4 regions of the Paenibacillus sp. FSL H3-0302 genome follow, and region 1 is predicted to be linked to each of the others. Evidence: riboswitches for the same ligand, from Rfam matches in the RefSeq annotation. Region 1 holds a riboswitch; each other region holds the start of a gene.

Region 1 (4,179 bases):
AGCTGGCACCCTTCCGACGAGACGTACCCGTTTCTTTCTGTCCTGCAGGAAGCTGTTTGGGAAGACCGTAAAGTAAAGATCACTTACCCACGGAATGACGAGATGAGGGAGCGTTTCATTGAACCTCTCGGGTTAGTCGCAAAACGTGGAGTTTGGTATGTAGTGGCACGAACCGAGGGTGAAATGCGGACTTTTCGCGTGTCGAGATTAATACAAGCTGACGCAACTTATGAATCATTTGTCAGACCTGAGGCTTTTGATTTAAAAAGCTACTGGGAACAATCGACTTTAGCTTTCAAAGCAGCACTGCCAAAATATGTAGTGAACTTAAAGGTGAATGAGTCTATTCTTAAAGAATTACAACGTGAAAGATATGTAACTATAACTTTAGTAGAACCCTCTGCTAATACTGGGTGGATGAACGTGGAAGCCGAGTTTAATGCTATAGAATCTGCCTGTCGTATCGTACTCTCTTTCTCTCCTTCAGTTATTGTTTTAGCTCCTAACGAACTAGTAGGGATGGTAAAGTCTGCTATTAAAACAATTTCCACAATATATGAGGAATTTTGACATGAATTCTAAATATCTACTACTTAAAGAAGATTTATGACACTTCTCTATAGACCAATGACCTATAAATCCCCTATAATAACACCATTACATAAAATTTAATAAGGGGGACATTTTACCAATGAGCTGGATGCACAAACTTCCGTTAAAACAAAGAATTGTTGCCGGATGTTACCTCGTTGCCGCACTGTTTGCTATTCCTGTCTTAGTTACGTTAATGATTCTAGGTCAATTTCTCGTAGGAATTATACTAGTAGTTGTTCTTGCAGGTCTGACTTTACCTGTTGCTCGCTTCGTGGAGAGAACGCTTACATCATCTTTTGATGATATTGCTAATGTATCTCACAGTATTTCAAAGGGTGATTTCACTAGCAGAGCGGACGAAAATGGTTCAATGGGTGACGTAAGCCGCTCCTTTAACACAATGATTGATAAGCTCAAGAAGATTCTGACCGATGCATCGCAGATCACCCGTCAAGTTATGGATGCAAGCCGCGGAATCGAAGATAAGAACCAGAACCTGAAGATTGTCATGGCACAAGTAGCCTCTTCTTCTACTGAGCTCGCTCTTGGTGCAAATGAAATATCTACGGATATCGCTGATATGACAGAATCCATTAAAGACATTGAGACCAAAGTATCCAATTATACGAACTCCACCAAAGAAATGAACAGACGTTCAATACATACCTTAGAACTTGTTGAGCAAGGGCGCCAATCCGTAGATACACAGGCTGAAGGCATGCGTAAAAACATAGAGGCTACACAAAAAGTGGCTGATACTATTGAAGCTCTCTCACAAAATGCCCGCGGGATTACGATGATCACCAAGACCATCACAGAGATCGCTGAGCAGACCAACCTGCTGTCACTGAATGCCTCCATCGAAGCTGCTCGTGCCGGAGAGCATGGTCGGGGTTTTGCCGTTGTAGCTCAAGAGGTTCGCAAGCTTGCTGAAGAATCTACGGCATCCACAAAAGAAGTATTCGGCTTGGTCCGCAGCATTGAGTCAGATATTAAACAAGCCATCGATAATATTGCCATCAATGAAGAGGTTGTGCAGGTTCAGAATGAAATGATCACTCAATCTGCCCATATTTTCGCACAAATTGTACAAAGCGTGCAGTACATTACCGAGCAAATCTCTTCATTCTCTGCGGAGAGTGATCTTATGCTAGAAAGTGCCTTGAAAATTTCCAGTGCAATTGAGAATATCTCAGCAATCACCGAAGAAACTGCTGCTGGCACGGAAGAGGTATCGGCGGCTATGAATGAACAGATTAATGCCCTGCAGTCTGTTGCAGAAGAAACGGAAAAAATGACCCAGGCCGTATTTAATCTGCAAAAAACCATTCATATCTTTAAATTCTAGTTCAAAACTATCAACTGCCACCTAAGCTGAGTCTTAGGTGGCAGTTTTTTTCGCGAGGCAAAACTTCATCTCTTGGACAAGACTTTCGTCAAATTTCGAGTTTTTTTAGCGGATTATGTTGACAAAAATTAATGAGGAATATATTGTAAAGGAAAATTATTCTTATCAACTATAAATTAATATTGGCAAAATCCTCGAAAGAGGATGACGCAAAACCATGGATCTACAGCCTCATTTTTTCGTTTGAGGCCATGATTGCCAGGTTGCAGAGGAACCAGGACGGCTGAACTATTGTTCAGTCTTAGCGGTGCCTTATGCCACCAACCTGTGCTTACTATAGAGCACAGGTTTTTACTTTTTGAGTATATTGATCTATCGTATCTATTCGGTAGATTAATAACTAATATATATCAAAAAACTTGTGAGGTGTTTCTTTTGAAGACAGTCGCAGATTACATGGCGGAAGCACTACGTAACCTTGGAGTCACCCATTCTTTTGGGATCATTGGCAAATCCATTTGTCCAATAGTTCTAAAGATGGTGGATTACGGTATTGAATTTATTCCCGGCAGACATGAAGCAAGCTCCGGATTCGAAGCAGCAGGGTATGCGCTGAAAACGGGTAACCTAGGCGTAGCATTTGGTACTTCGGGTCCTGGGGGAACTAACCTGCTTACAGCAGCAGCACATGCGAAAGCTAACAACCTACCTGTCCTATTTATTACCGGCCACCAATCCATTACAGAGCTTGGAATTCCTCAATGTCAGGACTCCACCTCTTTTCTGGCTGATTTAGCTGATATGTTCAGACCTGCCACCTTGTTCAGTAAATTGGTTGAACGTGGGGATCACTTTGGTACTATTTTTAATCATGCGATTTCTGTGGCCCTGACCAAACGGGGTCCTGTTCATCTTTGTATTCCTTTTGATGTACAAACTGAAGTATTGGAAGAATGCAATATAGTAATCCCAGAAAGAGAATCTCTAATTAGTCAAGCTAATATCGATAGAGTCATCGATGCTATTCAAGCTGCTAAGAATCCTTTGATTATTGCGGGTAAAGGAATTAACCGCTCCGGAGCACATAAAGAGCTTGTTCAACTCGCAGAAACTTTTAATATTCCTGTAGTAACATCTCCAGGTGGAAAAGGGGCTATAGTCTGGGATCACCCACTCTATCATGGTCCTATTGGCGTTGGCGGTTCGACCCACGGGGACGATTTATTGAATAAAAGCGATTTATTTATAGTGCTTGGATCACGTTTAAGTGATATGACCATCTGTAATCTTAAACGGGAGAATCATCCAGCAACTTTAATTCAATTTGATATTGATCCAACCTTTGTCGGAAAAATACTATTGTCCAAAACGATACCGGTCACTGGGGACCTGCGCGATAATTTGGTGCACTGCCTAAATCATATTGACCCAAGCACAATCACCAAACGTGAGGCTTTGGCCGATGCGGATTATTCAGAAGAGCTTCCAACCCTCAAGAATCTTTCCCTTGCTTCGGTAATGAGCACTTTAAGTGATTTGATCCCTTATAATAATTCAATTTTCGTTGATGATGGAAGTCATGGATTCCACGCTGCAAAATGGTACAAGGTTAAGAAACCGGGCAGCTTTGTTTTTGATGCGTATTTTGCTTGCATGGGTAATTCGATCGGCATGGCTATTGGTGCAAAAGTTGCAGCTCCTGAAGAAACTGTCCTCTGCATTACAGGTGATGGTTGTTTCATGATGCTCGGCGCTGAGATTAACACCGCTGTCTGCAAAGATATCCCTGTCATCTTTATCGTGGTCAATAATAAGCAACTAGATATGGCTCTTAAGGGTATGGAGAAAACCACAGGTCGTATCGATGGAACTCTATATGAAGTACCAATGGACGCCGTGAAATTCGCTGAATCTCTAGGTGCTAAAGGCTACAAATGTGAGACTGCGGATGAATTCACAGCTGCAATTAAAGATGCGGTAGCTCTAAACCATGTTGCCGTTATTGAACTACTAACAGACCGTGATGAAGTCCCTCCGACTGCACACCGTACTTTGAACCTAAACTAGGAGGCTAACCATGAAGGAAAATATCAACAGTGGTCTCAACCACTTCACGAATCTATCAGGAGACTATGGCGCAAAAGCACTAGCTCCAATTAAAGACCACTTCCCTGACTTGGCTGAATTTATTATGGGGAATGCCTATGGCGATATTTTTCAACGTAATACTATAGCCC
Region 2 (4,179 bases), 2.9 Mb from region 1:
TGTGATGTCCTGCGGGGACTTAAAGAAAAGAACCGCTATGTCAGAGGTTTGGTGAGCTGGGTTGGCTTCAAGCAGACTATGGTGGAATATGAAAGGGAAGAACGTTTTGCTGGAGAAACCAAATATCCGCTGAAGAAAATGATTCGTTTTGCGTTAGATGGCATCACCTCTTTTTCACATAAGCCGCTTAAGATTGCTACGTATATTGGATTCTTTCTTTCATTTTCTAGCTTTCTCTATTTATTTTTCGTCTTGTTCCAAAGGATATTTTTCACCTCCTGGACGGTTCCGGGCTGGGCTTCCATTGTAGGTGTCAATCTGCTCTTTAACGGTATTGTTCTGATGCTGTTGGGTGTGATTGGGGAGTATATCGGACGGATTTATGACGAGTCTAAAGATAGACCGCTATATATTGTTAGTGAGACTAAAGGCTACCAGAACGAAGAACAACTGGACCGCCGGAAGGACCACAATGATGTCAGATAAGAACTTGCGCGCTGCATTCATACAGTTCCTCAAATTTAATGCCGTAGGTTTGCTCAATACGCTTATTGATTTTGTGATTTTCACATTGTTGAATTCACTAGGGATGGTATACGCATTGGCGCAGGTGATCTCCTATAGTGCAGGCACGGCGAATAGCTTTATTTTGAATAAAAAAGTTACCTTTCGTGATCGCAACCGGGGGAATAAAGAAGGCTTCGACCGCGTACAGCTGGTCAAGTTTATCGTGCTGAATCTGGTAGTGCTCGGAATATCACTGTTGTTAATGCATCTGTTGACAGATAAACTAGGTATTCAAGTCTTGATCTCCAAGGTGCTGGTTACCTTTATCACGGTGATCATCAATTTCTTTGGAAGTCGTAAATGGGTATTTTAAACATTAATTTCAGGCAGAAGGAGTTGCTATGCTTAAAGGCAAGTAGCTGTTTCTGCTTGATTTGTATATAACCATAGAAACAATATACGGAGGTGAATAACATTGCGTAAATTCTCCTATCTACTCATACTGGCTGGGATACTTATCATGTTATATCCGACAGCTAACGAGTGGTACAACGACAGGCAGCAGGAGAAGTTATTAGAAACGGCTGAACTAAGCACTGCCGATAGTACTCCCCAGCCAGATCTAAAGAGCAGGTATGCTGAAGTTACTCAGCTGTTAGCAGAGGAATCGGTTCTGGATGCTCAGGCACAGCCCCAACCCCAAGAGACAGAAAAGCCTGAACCGGAGATTGAAGTCGGTGGCAAAGTAATCGCACTAATTGAAATCGATAAGATTGATTTGAAGCTGCCTGTATTAGAAGGGGCTACAAAAGCTAATATGAAACATGCTGCAGCCCATATGAAAGAAACGGCACCCCTTGGAGAGATCGGGAATGCTGCAATCGCGGCGCATCGGGCTAGAACTACGGGTCGTTTGTTTAACAGATTGAATGAGGTTGTTGTGGGGGACGTCATCACGATAAAGACTAGTGATCAGGTGTTTAACTATGAGGTGTATGATATTTCTGTTGTAGATCCGAGTGACGTCTCCGTTCTTGACGGGAATAACAAGGATAAGATTCTTACTCTGATTACATGTGATCCGCTAGTGAATCCAACGCATCGGCTGATTGTTCATGCCAAATTAACAAAAGGAGAATAGTGAATGACAAGAAAACACAAATACCGGGAGATATTTATAAAATAATGGGTAATCTAGTAAATTAGGTCTTGTTCACAACTATAAATATGATAGTATTATACTATGAAAGCTAAACACGATAACGGCAAACCTTCCGAAAGGTAGGGACGCAAAGCTAAAGGGCCTTTTCCCGAAAGGATGGCAGCCAGCTACCGAATGAAGAGGCTTTTTTTGTTTGTTTCGAATGGATTCTATCAATTATATCTAGTAAAGCTAGAACAGATAGAGCTTATACGATAACGGCAAACCTATCGAAAGGTAGGGACGCAAAGCTAAAGGGCCTTCCCGAAAGGATGGCAGCCAGCTACCGAAAGGAGTTTTATCCGTGAAAAAGGTTTATTTTATGCTGGTGGCGTTGTTCGTCCTAATGACTTCAGTTCCGGTAAGTACAGCTCAAGCTGCAAGTGCAGATGCCAGTTGGTTGATTACATCCAAAGTGGCTCAAGGTGTGATTGGTATTAACTATGATATTCCGAAAGATAAAAGAATCAAACTCATGATCACCAAAGATAACAGCAGCTATACATATAACTTGTATGCTTCTGGACAAGCTGAGGACTTCCCTTTGCAACAAGGAAATGGGACTTATAAGGTTTCTGTTCTGGAGAACACAACCGGTAATAAATACAAAGCATTATATTCCGAAGTAGTAGACGTAACCATGAGTGACTCGAATTCCGTATATTTGGGCTCCGTACAGAATGTGAAATGGAGTTCTTCTGATAAAGCGATTGTCAAAGCTAAACAATTAGTACAAGGCAAAACAACAGACGAAGAGAAAGTTAAAGCGATCTATAACTATGTAGTTGCGAATGTACAATATGATTACTCTCTTGCTAATAGTGTAACTACTGATTATATTCCAAGCATCGATAAGACATTGACTACTAAAAAAGGGATTTGCTATGATTACGCTTCTCTTTTTGCCGCAATGCTGCGGAGTGTAGATGTTCCTGCTAAGTTGGTAATGGGGAATACAAGCTACGTTACGCAATATCATGCCTGGAACGAAGTGTTGCTTAATGGGAAGTGGGTTACCATTGATACTACAGTGGATGCAGGACTTGCAAAGAGTGATAAGAAAACCGATTTAATTAAAGCCTCAAGCAAATATACTGCGGCAAAATACTATTAAGTTCGTCGCTAGAAACATAACTCTATTAAATAAACAACTAGCTTAATTATTAAGCTAGTTGTTTATTTTTATATTAGGGGTTGCTTTTCTATTAATAGTTGGGGTATTATAGGTAAGCGTTGTTAGACAGCGTACAGGCGATATAGACGAGGCTGATAAAAAGCTTCGAAAAATAAAGCTTGCATTTCTGAAAACAACATGATATATTATAAGAGTTGCTGCTGAGACATTAAACGGCGCCAACGAGAACTTGATCTTTGAAAACTGAACAACGAGTGAGTAGGAAATCACGCAAGTGAAATCCAAATTAGAGAATTAATTTTCTCGTCAGATGTTTCAAAATGAGCATATCGCTCTTTTCAATACTAATTGGAGAGTTTGATCCTGGCTCAGGACGAACGCTGGCGGCGTGCCTAATACATGCAAGTCGAGCGGAGTTATTTTGAAAGCTTGCTTTCAAAATAACTTAGCGGCGGACGGGTGAGTAACACGTAGGCAACCTGCCCTTCAGACTGGGATAACTACCGGAAACGGTAGCTAATACCGGATAATTTCTTTTTTCTCCTGAGAGAAGAATGAAAGACGGAGCAATCTGTCACTGAGGGATGGGCCTGCGGCGCATTAGCTAGTTGGTGGGGTAACGGCCCACCAAGGCGACGATGCGTAGCCGACCTGAGAGGGTGAACGGCCACACTGGGACTGAGACACGGCCCAGACTCCTACGGGAGGCAGCAGTAGGGAATCTTCCGCAATGGGCGAAAGCCTGACGGAGCAACGCCGCGTGAGTGATGAAGGTTTTCGGATCGTAAAGCTCTGTTGCCAGGGAAGAACGTCCGGTAGAGTAACTGCTACCGGAGTGACGGTACCTGAGAAGAAAGCCCCGGCTAACTACGTGCCAGCAGCCGCGGTAATACGTAGGGGGCAAGCGTTGTCCGGAATTATTGGGCGTAAAGCGCGCGCAGGCGGCTATTTAAGTCTGGTGTTTAAACCTTGGGCTCAACCTGAGGTCGCACTGGAAACTGGGTGGCTTGAGTACAGAAGAGGAAAGTGGAATTCCACGTGTAGCGGTGAAATGCGTAGATATGTGGAGGAACACCAGTGGCGAAGGCGACTTTCTGGGCTGTAACTGACGCTGAGGCGCGAAAGCGTGGGGAGCAAACAGGATTAGATACCCTGGTAGTCCACGCCGTAAACGATGAGTGCTAGGTGTTAGGGGTTTCGATACCCTTGGTGCCGAAGTTAACACAGTAAGCACTCCGCCTGGGGAGTACGGTCGCAAGACTGAAACTCAAAGGAATTGACGGGGACCCGCACAAGCAGTGGAGTATGTGGTTTAATTCGAAGCAACGCGAAGAAC
Region 3 (4,179 bases), 2.7 Mb from region 1:
CGGCGTTGGTGTCGGTGTTGGCGTTGGCGTCACTGTCGGCGTCGGTGTTGGTGTCGGCGTTGGTGTCACTGTCGGCGTTGGTGTCGGCGTCGGCGTTGGCGTTGGTGTCGGCGTCAGCGTTGGCGTTGGTGTCGGCGTTGGTGTCGGCGTCGGCGTTGGCGTTGGTGTCGGTGTTGGCGTCACTGTCGGCGTTGGTGTCACTGTTGGCGTTGGTGTTGGTGTCACTGTCGGCGTTGGTGTTGGTGTCACTGTCGGCGTTGGTGTCGGCGTCGGCGTTGGCGTTGGTGTCGGCGTTGGTGTCGGTGTTGGTGTCGGTGTTGGCGTCACTGTCGGCGTTGGTGTCGGTGTTGGCGTCACTGTCGGCGTTGGTGTCACTGTCGGCGTCGGCGTTGGTGTCACTGTCGGCGTCGGCGTTGGTGTCACTGTCGGCGTCGGCGTTGGTGTTGGTGTCACTGTCGGCGTTGGTGTCGGTGTTGGTGTCGGTGTTGGCGTCACTGTCGGCGTTGGTGTCGGTGTTGGTGTCACTGTTGGCGTTGGCGTCGGTGTCACTGTCGGCGTCGGCGTTGGCGTCGGTGTTGGTGTCGGTGTTGGCGTCACTGTCGGCGTTGGTGTCGGTGTTGGCGTCACTGTCGGCGTTGGTGTCACTGTTGGTGTTGGCGTCGGTGTCACTGTCGGCGTTGGCGTCACTGTCGGCGTTGGTGTCGGCGTCGGCGTTGGTGTCACTGTCGGCGTCGGACATGGTGTTGGCGTCGGTGTCGGCGTTGGTGTCACTGTCGGCGTCGGCGTTGGTGTCACTGTTGGTGTCGGCGTCACTGTCGGCGTTGGTGTCGGCGTTGGTCCGGGTTCATCACCATCGTATGGATAGTGGTGAAATTCACCACCACCAGTACCTTTGAGTGAAGCCGCCACTAAAGTACCGTTAATCTGACCATTAATAAAATCAACATGAGCATAGGGGGCAAGTATGCTTCCCATTACACCTATGCCTGCCATATCAAGATACGCAGCTTGGCTAAAGTTAAGCAAAATTTTCTTGCTGTTCAACACGTTATTAGGTAGAAATCCGAAGTTTTTCATTTTTACGTTAGAACCATCAATATTAATAATTGCAGTAGATCCTGAAGGAACATTTATTGTAATTCCGTAGGTATTAGAGACGTTATCTCCTGAAACATTAAAAACATTGACCGCAGGATCTGTACCTGTCAGGGTAAGGCTGCCATATTGGTACACTGTTGTTCCATTCGCCGGCAATGCTGCAAGTTCTGCTGATTTGTCCTTCAAAGACTGACCTACGGCTGAAAAGTCAATCGTACTCCCCTGTCTTTTTGTACCACCCTTGAGGAGCGTTACATTCCCTGAAAAATCTCCCCCGTGCACGATATTCCCATAAACAGTACCTCCGTTGAAAGTAAGATTCCCTCCAACAACAAGTGTGTCAGTCAGGGAAACCTCTGCAGCGGTCAACCTATCTCCAACACTATAGTTGGTTAAGTTAACGTTACCTCCAGCAGCAAACCTTCCTTCCGTATCCGAAACTGTTGTTATATCCCCTAGAATAAACACGTTGTAGACCGCTGCAATTCCCAATGTAGAAGAACTACTAGCTCCAGCAACTCCAGCTCCCAATGAGGAAAGCCCACTACCTACCGTCAAAATCCCAGCTAATACAAGCGAGAGTAACGGTTTTATTCTTCTTTTCAAATGGCACACCTCCTAAAACTATGATTTATATTAATCAGAATAATTACCAGAAACTCTAAAGGACCTAACAACAAAAAAGACCGCCAAAAAGAAGTGGAATTCCCTTCTCATGGCAGTCGGACGGTCATTGTGCCTTTAAGACACTTTAGACTCCTGGACTTTGCGTCCCGCCCTTTCAGACGGTTTGCTATTATCATGACTATATATATGTATTACACTGCAAGTCCAGAACTGGTAGCTGAAGCATTCTATCCAATAACAGTCTATGACTTTTAATACTTTTGAATTAATAACAGTTTAGCTCCCGACACCCACAATTGTCAATCAATTCCTTTCGATAATTCCCCGCATTAGTACCACACAAAAAAAGCGCCTAAAGGCGCTTCGCATAAGGTTTTTCATTAAATTTTAAAGTAACTGTATATAGCCCAATATGGATATCCATAAGGGAACACTCAGAATTAAACCAAAAAACAATCCACGCTGGAGGCTGCCCTCTTTTTCCATCATAATTCTCCTTTATGTGCGTTAGATACATTAATTTTTATTATTACAATTTTAATATAATTTATTCTTCGTTATTTAGTTGTGAATTTAATCACATTGGATAAGCTGTTTAGAAATACCATTGATTATTTTTGGAATATCGGGGTAGAATACGAATATACGTTCCTATTAGAGGTGATGAGATTCATGCATAGAGCAGAAAGCAGGGACAACATGCTGGTGAAATCTTATTTATTGCTTCCGATGATTTTATCAGCTTTCGAACGGGACTCCGCCATTTTATCTACACACTTACGAACACCCGCCCCTTATCTGGAGGTTCTTGGAACAGCTGCTGCAGTAGCTACAACAGATCTAAGGGATGTTCGTGCAGAAATGAGAAGACGGGGAATCAAGGTGTATGAGCAAAACAGACTTAATACGGGAATTGAAGCCAAGTATATATGTCGTGGCTATCATGAACGAATGCTGCTGTTGAATGACATTGTTGCGGCTCAAGCTGCCATCCATATGCGCAGATACCTAGGGCTGGATATTTCATCTTTTAAGAGTTACGAAGAACAGTACCAGATTAAGTAAAGCTGTATAGAAGCCGCTGCGCTCTCTCCCCCCAATCAATTAGTGAACAAAAAAATAGGCCTTACCATGGGAGTTGGCAAGACCTGAGAGAGATATACCACAAAACACTGGGGGGTGTTTGGTGTCTCTAATATATACCTCGAACCTGAAAAATAGCTGATAGGCACATAAAAATTACATTAAAAATATTGTTCGCCGTTCAGAAGTGATTAGAGTGCTCCCACAAGCTTAGCCGACCTTTAGCTGGAATTGGATGGCTTAATGGATGAACCCCTTCAAGCTTCCAGGCAAACCGTCCTTCACTATAGTCGCCAAAATCATATTCGTTCCCATTGATCCATTCCCTTAAATCCACCTCTGGAGTAACCACATAACATCCCGCGAGCTGACCTGTAGCAATAATAGCTCCTGTCGGCAAATTATTCGCTGTATAGCCATGTTTCGCCAATACTGATTTGTACGGTTCCTGTTCACAAATCTTTTTGTCAATCCTCATTCCGGCATGGATGCCTAACTCGCCGCGGTAGGCTGTTCTCCATGAACGAGTTTCAAACTCTTTTTCACCAAGAGCAATTAAGGTCGCCCAAGGCTGCCGTATTGTTATACACCGCATGATATTTATCCCCTTTGTTTATGTTGGACGTTTGTCACGGATGCCACGGATCTCGATCTCGCGTTGTGTAATCTTGCTCACCTTGACCTGATAAATAATCCCAACCGTTTGGTCGATACTCATTTCCATCATTGATCGCCTCTAAAATAAGAACATTTATTTTTATTATATACAAACAAAAGTTCTTATGAAAATATCAATACTACAGGCATTCACCTGTAACTCCCCAGAATCAATAAAGGTCGTCATAATGGAAAGGCTGCTGTTTATTCTTATATTGGTAATGTACTAAATGCTATGCCTGTGCAACCGATTTTAAACTAATGTCGTAACCACTGGAGGGGAAGGTCCATGATTCAAAAACCACGTACTACTATTAAATGGACTCTTATTTTTGTTTTTTTATTATTCGTCACCGCCTGTAGTAAGAATAATGAAGTTTTGAAAGGAATTGTACACACAATAGATGTAGAAAATAAAAGAATTTTAGTAATTTCTGAATTAAAAGAAGAAGACTTGAACAAGGAATACAAGGAAATTCTCGAATCTAATGAGTACTCTCAAGCCATTTGGGTAAATAAAGTTGCACCTTCTAAATATAAAAAAGGCGATGAGATTAAAGTGTTTTTTGAAGTAAGTGATGATTCATTCCCTGCACAAGTTACCGCCAAAAAGATCACCAAAATCAAGAATTGAGCAAAAAGAATAGAATCTACTATAAAGAAGCGGCGTCTCCAAAGGGACGGCGCTTCTTTGTGTAGATTTAAGGAGAAATC
Region 4 (4,179 bases), 2.6 Mb from region 1:
AATCTCCTGTTTTACTGTCGTGCAGCACCAGATGGCGATGTGCGAAGGTTCCGCGCTGGGCATCTTGACCGCTCAGTCGGATGGGCGTTCCATTTTTCAGAATGGTAGCGAAGGCTAATGTTTCAGCTAGTGCCCAGTCGACCTTTTCACCCTCATTCAGTGCATCTTTACGACGTTGTAAAATGCGCTCCAGCTTCGGATAAACCTGGAATCCAGCAGGAACCGTCAACAGTTCACGATTGATCTCCTGCAGGCTGGAGATGGATACCGCTGTAGTGTTTGCCGCTGCGCGGTCCGTTTGTAGAGGAATGAAGGCTTTGGGTTCTTTTTTCTTATGATTGCCTTCCTTCATAGTATCGTACGCACGCTGCAATACGCTTTCTGCTTCAGCATTCATCTTTTGTACGTCTTCGGCGGTAAGAACCTTTTCGTTTTTCAGTCTCTCTGCATAAACCTTGTAGACGGTTGGATGATTGCGAACCTTGCCGTAGACAATAGGTTGTGTGGTTTCAGGATCATCCATTTCGTTGTGACCATGACGGCGGTAGCCGATGAGATCAATTACGAAATCTTTTTTGAATTGATGGCGGTATGCGCTAGCTAAACGTACAGCTGCTACGCAGGCCTCTGGGTCATCAGCGTTGACATGGACTATTGGGATTTCATACCCTTTGGCGATGTCACTCGCATAATGCGTAGAACGGGAATCTTCACTTTCAGTCGTAAAACCAATTCGGTTATTAACAATGATATGGATCGTCCCACCATTTTGATAACCTTGAAGTTTGCCGATATTAAGCGTTTCTGCAACAATTCCTTCACCTGGAAAAGCAGCATCGCCATGCATCAGCACCGCCATAGCTTTACTGGTATCAATCTTCGGCAGTCCTGCAGTGCTCCGATCTTCTTGTGCGGCACGAGTGAAACCTTCCACGACAGGATTGACGAATTCCAAGTGACTTGGGTTATTCGCTAGTGTTATTCTTGTGCGTACGGTTTCTCCTTCACGGACAGCACGGTCTGCACCGAGATGGTATTTCACATCACCTGTCCAACCATAGTTAATGCCTGTGGAGCCTTCGGAAGGGAAAAGCTCCTTGTTCGGAGAATGATGAAACTCTGAAAATATGATATCATAAGGTTTGCCCAAAATATGTGCAAGAACGTTGAGGCGGCCGCGATGCGCCATGCCCATCAAAATATGCTCCGCACCGTCATGTGCAGCAGCACGTACGATTTCATCTAACATCGGCACAAGAGCATCATTGCCTTCAAGACTGAAACGCTTCTGACCTACAAAAGTCTTGTGGAGGAAGGTTTCAAATTGCTCTACCTGAATCAGGCGGTTCAGGAGCTCTTTGCGTTCTGTATTATTTAGGGGTGCTGGTGAGCTGGTGGATTCTGCCTGTCTATTTAGCCATTGCAGTTCTTTTTCTTCATGCACATGCCCGAATTCATAGGCGATAGTCTTGGTGTATGCCTGACGCATACGTTGCACGGCATCCCATCCGGTATGCACATCATTCGGCGCATTTTCCCATATAAGCGTGGCAGGCAGTGCGATCAGGTCTTCGCGGGTCAGCCCATAGGTTTCAAGCTCAAGATATTTTGCCATGGGATTCTGATCGCGTACCAGCGGATCAATTTCAGCGGCCATATGGCCATATATACGAATATTGGCGATTAGCTTGGAAGCTCTTACTGCTTTTCTAAGCCATTCGGTGTCTCCCGAGATGCGCGGCTGAGGAGCCGGTTCGCTATCCGGAGTTAGGGGAGGAGGTCCCGAATTTGTAAAAAGCTCGCGATAATTATTTTCTACGGTGGAGGGATCTTTCACAAACTGTTCATATCTTTCTTGAATGTAGCCTAAATTGGGTCCGTAATACTTACTCCAAATGGATTCGTTATAGGGCTCTTTGGCTGCCATGAATACATCCTCCTTAACGGATGAACTCCATACGTGACATTTTGTGTCAACGCTTACTGGAGCTGTGATGATTGCGGTTTCATTTCTCATCTTATTGTGCTACTTTCGGCCACTGTAATCAATTCATTCTTTCGTCCAATACGTTCGCAAAATGGTATGGGTTAGCTTGTTCTAATGAAAAGAAGGGTGTTTCTTCTCATTACCCATTCTAAAGGCCTATTAAAATGATTCTATTATCCTTATTTTTAACTATTAGGTCAGTAAATATTTATTTTGCTAGTACAATTTATTTTATGTAACGGACGAGTATCGTGATAATCGGACAAGATCTTTGAAAAAAAATCTTTTATTTTTCGTTTTTAAAATAGAAAGTAACCAGGAATCGACACACTTTTCCGCTTTCTTTTTGTATAATGTTATTGCAGATAGTAATTTTATAGTTTTTTAAGTAGATCCTTTCGTGAAAAGGGTCCAGTAAAAGGTAAACTTGCCGAAAGGCAGGGGCACAAAGTCGCGGGTCTAAGGTAGAGATACTATGACAGCCGGATTGCCTGGGGACGTAAAATCTTAGGGGGAGATTTTTTGGAAAAGTCCAACCAGGGTAGCAACAGAGAACAGCAGTTTATTGATCTGGATCAAGAGTGGGTACATTTATTATTAGCAGCTAAGAAGGCTGGCATTAAGGCAGATGAAATCCGCCAGTTCTTTCATGAGAAAACTGTGCAGATCGTGCAGTAATACATTAGAGGGGTTACATATCGAAAAAGGGCACAGCGGTTCTTCGCTGTGTCCTTTTTCGATATGATTTAGTAGAAGAGAGGATCGTACCAGATTAGTAGGAAGTATTAATCCTTTTGATCGAGCTTCCATTTCTGATAGTCCAGAAATTCTTTGAATTCGCGTTTGCTAATGCCTGAGTCCATAGCTTCCTGCACCAATCGGAACCATTCCGAATCTAAATGTGATTCCTCTGCATCATTGGGTTCTCCATAGAGTAGGGCATGAATGGATACCTGAAGCGCGTCAGCGATTTTTTCGATAAACTGGATGGATGGATTGGATTGGATGTTTCTCTCCACGTTGCTAAGATACGACTTAGCTACATCTGCTCTGTCCGCAAGCTCAGATAGGGAGAAACCCTTGTCTAGGCGGAGCTGCTGGATACGTTGGCCCATATTCTGTGGCACTATGCTGACGCCCCTCCGTAATTTTTGTTATTAGTATAGCAAATATCAATAAATCGGACAAAGTTTATTGTAAAGAGAAGAGCAGCAATCTGCTTATCCGTGGCCGGATTCAGGATCTGCTGCTCTTCGAGTATTTTATTAAATTACTTTATTGATCTTAGTAGTCTTTTTTCGCACCTTGTTTAGCTACGAAATCCCAAGTCAGTGTTAAGCTATCGCCTTGGAAAATATTTTGATCTTGGTTATTTTCCACAAATTCGAATTGGACGGAGAAGCTGTCGTTGGTACCGGCTTTAATACCGGATGCTTCGGTAAAGAGTTGATCCCAACCTGTATTTTTTACGAGATCCGGATGCTGACTTTTTAAAGCAGCAAGTGTAGTCTCATAAACTACATTTTCAGGAGAGACGATAGGTACTCCTTTATCATTATTTCTAAGGAATTTAACTTTAATGAACTCGGCTAAATCCAGGTAGTTATCTCCTTTAGCATCCGTGATTTGAGTCGATGTATTCAGAATAATAGATCCGATATCGAGCGAACCATCGTTTTTCAATTTGAAGGATTTAGTTACAGTATCACCTGGTTTCAGGTTAGGAATATTAACGATGACAGAAGGGTCGGAGTTCAGATCGAGCGTGCCCGCTGCGAATGTAGCTGTGCTTTGCGCAGTGTCGCTAAAGTATGCGAAGGTTCCTCCGCCGATTAATGATAAACCCAGTGCTGCAGATGCTACGCCAAGACCCAATGTTTTCTTGATACCCATAATAAAATTCCTCCTCAAATTTGTGTTTGAATTTTTTATAAAATTTATATATTGTATCTTCCGGTTCGTAAGCGGAAGTGGACAATCAACTTAGGGCTGTGTTTCTGTTGGGGGCGGTGAGGCTGGCAGTAGGGCAGCATTTTTCTTTTCTAATGCAGCTACAGCCTTCCAAGAGGTATACAGAGCATAGAGCAGAAGCATCAAGCCAGGCACGATCATGAGGACTACACTTCCAGCTTTGGAAACCGCGAAATTCATAGCGTAACCGACATAGGGTACAGTGACCCCGGTATACTGAG

Evidence for each region. Region 1 has a riboswitch for cyclic di-GMP ahead of MHH50_RS21030 (thiamine pyrophosphate-binding protein). Riboswitches for the same ligand answer to the same signal wherever they lie in the genome.
Region 2: linked by a shared signal. The riboswitch ahead of MHH50_RS03235 (transglutaminase-like domain-containing protein) and the one ahead of MHH50_RS21030 (thiamine pyrophosphate-binding protein) in region 1 are both predicted to bind cyclic di-GMP.
Region 3: linked by a shared signal. The riboswitch ahead of MHH50_RS02465 (choice-of-anchor A family protein) and the one ahead of MHH50_RS21030 (thiamine pyrophosphate-binding protein) in region 1 are both predicted to bind cyclic di-GMP.
Region 4: linked by a shared signal. The riboswitch ahead of MHH50_RS01930 (anti-repressor SinI family protein) and the one ahead of MHH50_RS21030 (thiamine pyrophosphate-binding protein) in region 1 are both predicted to bind cyclic di-GMP.

The regions. Positions count from the first base shown of each region.
Region 1 is NZ_CP150284.1:4,720,926-4,725,104, forward strand. Features, by position in the region: gene MHH50_RS21020 (YafY family protein) at 1-570, shown strand, start outside; gene MHH50_RS21025 (HAMP domain-containing methyl-accepting chemotaxis protein) at 692-1,942, shown strand; cyclic di-GMP riboswitch class I at 2,117-2,213, shown strand; gene MHH50_RS21030 (thiamine pyrophosphate-binding protein) at 2,369-4,009, shown strand; gene MHH50_RS21035 (carboxymuconolactone decarboxylase family protein) at 4,020-4,179, shown strand, end outside.
Region 2 is NZ_CP150284.1:734,454-738,632, forward strand. Features, by position in the region: gene MHH50_RS03220 (glycosyltransferase family 2 protein) at 1-486, shown strand, start outside; gene MHH50_RS03225 (GtrA family protein) at 473-880, shown strand; gene MHH50_RS03230 (class D sortase) at 983-1,648, shown strand; cyclic di-GMP riboswitch class I at 1,762-1,844, shown strand; cyclic di-GMP riboswitch class I at 1,919-1,999, shown strand; gene MHH50_RS03235 (transglutaminase-like domain-containing protein) at 2,013-2,822, shown strand; rRNA gene MHH50_RS03240 (16S ribosomal RNA) at 3,189-4,179, shown strand, end outside.
Region 3 is NZ_CP150284.1:553,937-558,115, reverse strand. Features, by position in the region: gene MHH50_RS02465 (choice-of-anchor A family protein) at 1-1,704, opposite strand, end outside; cyclic di-GMP riboswitch class I at 1,813-1,903, opposite strand; gene MHH50_RS02460 (hypothetical protein) at 2,293-2,790, shown strand; gene MHH50_RS02455 (ASCH domain-containing protein) at 2,990-3,403, opposite strand; gene MHH50_RS02450 (DUF3221 domain-containing protein) at 3,755-4,099, shown strand.
Region 4 is NZ_CP150284.1:433,917-438,095, forward strand. Features, by position in the region: gene MHH50_RS01925 (2-oxoglutarate dehydrogenase E1 component) at 1-1,927, opposite strand, end outside; cyclic di-GMP riboswitch class I at 2,398-2,482, shown strand; gene MHH50_RS01930 (anti-repressor SinI family protein) at 2,510-2,665, shown strand; gene MHH50_RS01935 (helix-turn-helix domain-containing protein) at 2,773-3,102, opposite strand; gene MHH50_RS01940 (TasA family protein) at 3,272-3,880, opposite strand; gene MHH50_RS01945 (signal peptidase I) at 3,971-4,179, opposite strand, start outside.